DNA from 3 places in the Salimicrobium jeotgali genome. Region 3 is predicted to be linked to each of the others. Evidence: a T-box and tRNA genes for the amino acid it is inferred to sense, from the RefSeq annotation. Region 3 holds a T-box; the other regions hold tRNA genes.

Region 1 (2,266 bases), 610 kb from region 3:
CGGTTGTTTAGGGATCATAGGAATCATAGTTCTTGGTACTGTGATCGCTGCTTTAGGTGGAGGAGATTCAACTGAGAATACATCCTCGAATGAAGAAAACCAGACAGAAACAACCAGTGAAAAACAAAGTCAGGAAAATGACGGCGAAAGCCAAAATCAAAAAAATGAAAATCAGAGTGAAGAAAATACCGAACAGTCTTCTGGTAATTCTACTTCTGAAAATACATCCTCTAAAAACGACGAAACTATAAGTGCAGAGGAATTTGATCAGATTTCTAACGGTATGAGCTATGAGAAAGTTGTAGAAATTATAGGAAGTGAAGGCAGTCTTCAATCTGAAACGGGTGAAAAAGGGACTCAGTTTCACACAGTTATTTACTCGTGGGACGGAGAGTCAGGGTTCGGTTCTAACGCAATGCTTACTTTCCAAAACGAGAAACTACAAAGTAAATCACAAGCCGGAGTGGGAGACGGCCGTTCTTCAGACGTAACGATCACTTCGGAAGAATTCAATCAGATTGAAAATGGAATGAGTTCTGATGAAGTATTTGAAATTATTGGAGGAGAAGGAGAAATTACTTCTGAGAGTGGAGAACCGGGAAGTCAATTTTACACGGTAAGCTACACTTATAGTGGGGAAGCCGGCCTGGGGTCCAACGCCACTCTAATGTTCCAGGGCGGAAAACTGTCCTCTAAGTCACAGTTCGGACTGGAATAAAACCGGAACGACATTTCTGCTTTTCAAAGCTTAATGAATGGTTTACGTCCTTTTGTGCAAAAGGCAATAGAAAACCTCCTTCCGAATACAGATTACGAAACGGAAGAAGGTGCACGTACCACTTTTAGTATAAAACTTTAACTGCATTCTCATCGGTGGAATCACCGCTTATAAACTGCGAAACGCCCCCGGCAGGATTCGAACCTGCGACACATGGTTTAGGAAACCAATGCTCTATCCCCTGAGCTACGGGGGCACAAACGTTATTATACTACCATTTCCCTTTTATGCAAAGATAAAATTCTTCCTCCTCGTGCCTTCCCTGACCGGTGTGTGATAGAATATACTTTGTCTGTTCGAACGGATGTATAAAAAGGAGGAAGACAGTAATGGCTCAACTGCCTTTTATAGCTGTGGAAGGTCCGATCGGTGTAGGAAAGACCTCCCTGTCCAAGAAAATAGCTGCGCATTTCAAATTTCAATTATTGGAAGAAATCGTAGAAGAAAATCCTTTCCTCGGTAAATTCTACGACAATATCGAAGAATGGAGCTTTCAGACAGAGATGTTTTTCCTCTGTAACCGGCACAAACAGCTTGAAGATATAGAACATAAATTTTTGAGGGAAAGCAAGCCCGTCGTCGCGGATTATCATATCTTCAAAAATATGATTTTTGCAAAGCGTACACTAAAAGAAGAACATTTCCGCAAATATTCCCGTATCTTCGATATTCTGACCGGAGATATGCCGCGTCCTAACATGGTCATTTATGTACATGCGGGACTCGATACGCTATTCGAGCGTATACGGAGGCGGAACCGGGACGTGGAAGCGAATATACAACCTGAGTACCTGCAGCAGCTGTCCGATGATTATGAGACATTCATGGATCAGTTCGAAGAAACCCACCCCGATATTCCGGTCATACGTCTGGACGGGGACCGTCTTGATTTCATCAAACATCAGCGTGACCTTGACTATATACTTGAAAAAGTTGGAAGCTACCTGAGCAAAGGAGAAGTGATCAAATGAACGCACGTGAAAAATACGGGATCCCGCACGACAGTGTGATTACCGTAGCCGGTACGGTAGGTGTCGGGAAGTCGACGCTCACGACATCTCTGGCTCAGGCCCTGAACTTCCGTACGTCGTTTGAAAAAGTGGAAAAGAACCCTTATCTGAACAGTTTCTATAAAGACTTCGAACGGTGGAGTTTCCATCTGCAGATCTACTTTCTCGCAGAGCGGTTCAAAGAACAGAAAAAAATCTTCGAATATGGTGGCGGCTTCGTCCAGGACCGCTCCATTTATGAAGATACCGGTATCTTCGCGAGAATGCATTACGATCAGGGTACCATGTCCCCTACCGATTACGAGACGTACACCAACCTGTTTGATGCGATGGTCATGACCCCCTATTTCCCGCACCCGGATCTGCTTATCTATTTGGAAGGGTCATTCGATGACGTCATCGAACGCATCAGAGAACGCGGCCGGCCGATGGAACAGGAGACACCGACTGCTTACTGGGAAGAAATGTACAACCGTTA
Region 2 (2,266 bases), 1.3 Mb from region 3:
ACCCCTGAAACTTCCCTCATGTAAGGGGCCATGTTCTCAAGCAGGGACTTTCCTTCCCCGGTAAGCAACAGCCCCCGCGTAGTCACCTCCACCATTCCGCCGTTTTGCAGAAAGGTGACTTCGGAGCGTATGCTGCGCTCCTTGAGATTCAGGTTATCCGCAAGCGTCCTGCGTCCGATCGGTTCCATAAGTGAAACGTAATGGAGAAGCCGATATCTGTTCTGAATAATCTCCAGAACATCCGGATAAAGTTTCTTCTGTAATTCTATCCATTCTTTCATAAACATTGCTCCTTCAGTTTAAAAAGAAGATTGGGGCAATAACGTCCCACTACATCATTTTGTGTCCCGCTAGGAGCAAAAAAATATTTCCTTCACAAACTATACTACCAACTGCTGTTGAAAAGTGCAAGTTTAATACTTCTGCAAGCGCTCTCTTACAGCATTTTCGCTCAACTGCGGAAAAATGAGTTCCTCGCCATTCACATGTACGACCGGAATCTGGAGGGCGTACTTTTCATGAAGATCATCGTCCTCCTCTATATCCTTTTCCCGAAATTCAAAAGAATAATCATAAGCGAGCAGATCTATCCAGACTTTCACTTCTTCGCAAAGCGAACAGTTATTTCTTGAAAACAGAGTGATTTCGTTCATCTCCATCCCACCTTCACTTCCTCTTCATTTTACCACTGATGGAAAAGTTTTTCACTTAAAAAGAAGCAGCTAGGAAGCATGCTTCTTTCCATCGTAATAACCGCTGTCTATTTTTCTTTCTTTCGATTGAAGGAACGTGATCAGTTCTTTTTCCACCGTCCATCTGGGAGCCCGTTCTATCAGTTCATGATTAAAAGAAATTCTGCTCTGTGTCTTCATATCGAACAGATGAATTCTCCGGCTCTCCATCAACTGTTCCGTCCATAAAATCGTAAAGCGGATAACTTTTGCCATAGCAGTACCTCCCTGGTCCAAAGCGATTCAGCCGGATGCCTGCACGACTTTTAAGTCGAACAGTTCCGGCTGTCTGACCTTTTCTGAATGAAGAACACCAATGATTTCACTGCTTATATTGTAACAAAAAAGCCCTCCAAATGATATTGGAGAGCTTTCCGGTATATACAAGTGCGCCCGAGAGGACTTGAACCCCCGACCTATAGAACCGGAATCTATCGCTCTATCCAGCTGAGCTACGGGCGCATATCGACACAAAAACCATTATAAAGGGTATGTCTTCAGAACGCAAGTCCCCTTTAAATGTTTATTTCATCCGGGTTAGGGAAACAATATTCGTGGATATGAAAGTAAATTGTTTGACCTTCATTGACCATAAAGGTATGATGAACATACAAAATCATTCATTGAGAATGTAATGAGGAGGAATACATTATGAATCTAGTACCAACAGTAATTGAACAGACGAACCGCGGGGAACGGGCTTATGATATTTATTCCCGGCTGTTAAAAGACCGGATTATCATGCTCGGCAGTCCGATCGATGATAACGTATCGAACTCGATCGTAGCCCAGCTTCTATTCCTGGCTGCGGACGATCCCGATAAAGACATCTCCCTGTACATCAACTCTCCGGGCGGTTCCATCACTGCCGGTATGGCTATCTTTGATACGATGCAGTTCATTAAACCGGACGTTTCCACTATCTGCACAGGTATGGCAGCTTCCATGGGTGCTTTCCTGCTTAACGCCGGTACGGAAGGCAAGCGCTACGCACTTCCGAACAGTGAAGTGATGATCCACCAGCCACTCGGCGGTACTCAGGGTCAGGCTTCCGACATCGAAATCCATGCCAACAGAATCATCAGAATGAGAGAGAAACTGAACAAGATTCTCTCCGAGCGTACCGGTCAGCCTTATGAAGTTATTCAGCGCGACACGGACCGTGACAACTTCATGGATGCTCACGAAGCAGTGGACTATGGTCTGATCGACAAAGTAATGGAGAACTAATTTCACTATTACGACTCTATATTGAAAAACACTTTAAAAGCGGGCAGTATGGATCTTTTCCATACTGCCCGCTTTTTTTATTTGGTGCACCTCTTTCCTTCCCTCCACGTGCTCCCGAGGGAGTTGAAGGGAAGGATTATCACGTAATCGTGACGTTCAGCACGATTTTTCCCCTCCGAAGGTCACGAAAACCGCTTTTTCCTTCCTTTCGGAGAGAAGGAAGCGGGCTGAAGGGCAGGATAACGAAACTCCCGGGGCCTGAAATCATGACCGGGCAGTACAGACTCTCTTCTCTGAATGCAAAA
Region 3 (2,266 bases):
TTCAAGCAGAATGGTTCTCCCTTTCCTCGTCGACATTTTTTTTCCGTCCTGAAGCATCATGCCGAAAGAGATGTGTTTCATGGAGGAAGCCCAGAGGAAGCCGGCTTTTTCGAGCACCTTCCGAATCTGCTCAAAGTGGAGCGTCTGTTCATTTCCGACTACGTACAAACTTTCAGCGAAATGATAGGCCCGATAGCGATCGATCGCAGCCGTAAGATCTCTCGTAGCATAGGTGGTCGTGCCGTTACTTTTAACGATCAGGCAGGGAGGGAGGTCATATTCATCCAGGCGCACTACGAGGGCCCCTTCGGATTGTTCGAGCAGTCCTTTTTCCTCAAGTATCGCTATCGTTTCTCCCATTTTATCACTATAGTAAGCTTCACCCCGTGTCAGATCGAAAGTTATATCAAGCTGTTTATAAATCTTGTCGAACTCTTCGAGAGATAATTCACGGAAACGACTCCACAGAGCTGCGGCTTCCTCTTCTCCTTCTTCAAGACGCTTGAACCAGTCGCGTCCTGCTTCTGTAAGTGACGGGTTTTGTTTTGCCTCTTCGTGAAATCTGACGTAAATATCCGAAAGCATTTTCAGAGGATTTTCTTGTAATGTATCTTTATCCCCCCATCTTTCGTAGGCAGCCAGCAGATGACCGAACTGAGTACCGTAATCGCCTATATAATTGATTTTCACTGGTTTATAACCGCAATATTCGGCGAGCAGCCCCAGAGAATTCCCGATAATTGTAGAACGCAGATGTCCCATGGAGAAGGGCTTTGCTATATTTGGGGCCGATAAATCCAGCACTACACGCTCACCATTTCCGAAACGGTGACGGCCGTAGTCGATATGGGTAGCACGGCGGAGGATGTGGTCGGTCATGAAAGACTGGTCGAGAAAAATATTAACGTAGCCGTGAAGGGCTTCCGTGTCCGCAAAAATAGGGTGATTCAGCTGAGCGCTTACATCCTCCGCTATATTTTGAGGATTTTTTCTGAAGTGTCGGGCCAGGAAAAAGCACGGGAAGGCTATATCCCCATGGCTGCTGTGCTTCGGCTGCTCAAGTTTCTGTTTCAGGTCTTCCGGAGTGAACTCCTCTCCAAGAATGTGAGCAAGCTGTAACGCGATGATTTCTTTTTCCATATTTCCATCTCCTTTCCGAATCGAACCAGGTTTTTGTGTACTGTATAAAAGTTATGTGACATAAAAAAAGCCCCCACGTCGTAAAGAGACGTGGGGGCGCCGCGCGGTACCACTCTTTTAGCCTTAAGGCCACTTGATCGGATAACGGGGTCCATCCCGGCGGCAGAGCTACTTACGTTCACTCCCGCACCTCAGAAGTCCGGTTCTTCCATCGTTTTTTGCCGGGCTCCCACCATCCCCAGTTCGCTGTTGAAAAAACAGAATAGATTACTCTCTTCATCAAAGGTGATATGTTATTATTAGAAAACATAGCATAAGAAGAAAAGTAAATCAATAATCGGATTAAAAATGAAAGTGCAGGGAAAAGACAAAGTAGAGGTGAAGATTTCTATGGAAAAGTTACAGACGATTACAGAAGCCAGACAAATAATTTCCGAAGAGAAACTGTCGCTGGTGTATATTTCCCAGCCGACCTGTTCTGTCTGCCATAGCCTGAAACCGCAGGTGGAAGAGTTGCTTGAGAGCTATCCGGAAGTAAAAGCGATTCACCTGGATGCAACTGAAATTCCGGAGGTATCCGGAGAATTTCAAGTGTTTACGGTACCTGTGGTACTGGTCTATTCAGAAGGAAGAGAACTTATAAGAGAAGCACGTTTCGTACCGGTGGGAGAACTGGATTATCAGCTGAATAAATTGCAGGATGCCATGAACGCATAAGAAGAGCCGCTCTCCAAAAGAACGGCTCTTCTTTATCATTGCTACACTTTTCTCGGAATCCATCCCGGAACACTCATTATTTTTGACCACATCGGTTCGGGAATCACCAGCTCTTCCTGCGCTTCCATATCCATTTCCGTAACTATGTGGTCTTCCTGTCCTTTTTCCACTTTCACAGCCCAGTCCGGGTCGATAAGAAGCTCTCTTCCTAAAGCCAGCAGTGGTACGGTTTCGAGTGCTTTTTCCGCATCTTCTTTTGTTCTTATTTCTCCGACGCCGACAAGAGGAAGGTCAGCCCCGATCTGGTCTCTGATCTGCCGAATGACGGAACTTCCATTGCCTTCTTCCCGGATGGAAGACTGGTGGAAATCTCTCAGGGAAATATGAAGATAGTCCAGTCCTTTTTCGG

The links. The T-box of region 3 lies ahead of argS (arginine--tRNA ligase). A T-box ahead of a tRNA ligase gene usually reads a tRNA of that ligase, here a tRNA-Arg.
Region 1: it encodes a tRNA-Arg, which carries the amino acid that the T-box ahead of argS (arginine--tRNA ligase) is inferred to sense. The anticodon was not compared.
Region 2: it encodes a tRNA-Arg, which carries the amino acid that the T-box ahead of argS (arginine--tRNA ligase) is inferred to sense. The anticodon was not compared.

What each region holds. Positions count from the first base shown of each region.
Region 1 is NZ_CP011361.2:2,680,711-2,682,976, forward strand. It holds gene AAV35_RS13745 (DUF3862 domain-containing protein) at 1-718, shown strand, start outside; tRNA gene AAV35_RS13750 (tRNA-Arg) at 902-974, opposite strand; gene AAV35_RS13755 (deoxynucleoside kinase) at 1,108-1,749, shown strand; gene AAV35_RS13760 (deoxynucleoside kinase) at 1,746-2,266, shown strand, end outside.
Region 2 is NZ_CP011361.2:712,586-714,851, reverse strand. It holds gene AAV35_RS03530 (sugar-binding transcriptional regulator) at 1-281, opposite strand, end outside; gene AAV35_RS03525 (glutaredoxin family protein) at 414-653, opposite strand; gene AAV35_RS03520 (hypothetical protein) at 723-947, opposite strand; tRNA gene AAV35_RS03515 (tRNA-Arg) at 1,120-1,193, opposite strand; gene clpP (ATP-dependent Clp endopeptidase proteolytic subunit ClpP) at 1,383-1,961, shown strand.
Region 3 is NZ_CP011361.2:2,071,370-2,073,635, reverse strand. It holds gene argS (arginine--tRNA ligase) at 1-1,140, opposite strand, end outside; T-box leader at 1,222-1,432, opposite strand; gene AAV35_RS10415 (thioredoxin family protein) at 1,531-1,857, shown strand; gene AAV35_RS10410 (NADH-dependent flavin oxidoreductase) at 1,899-2,266, opposite strand, start outside.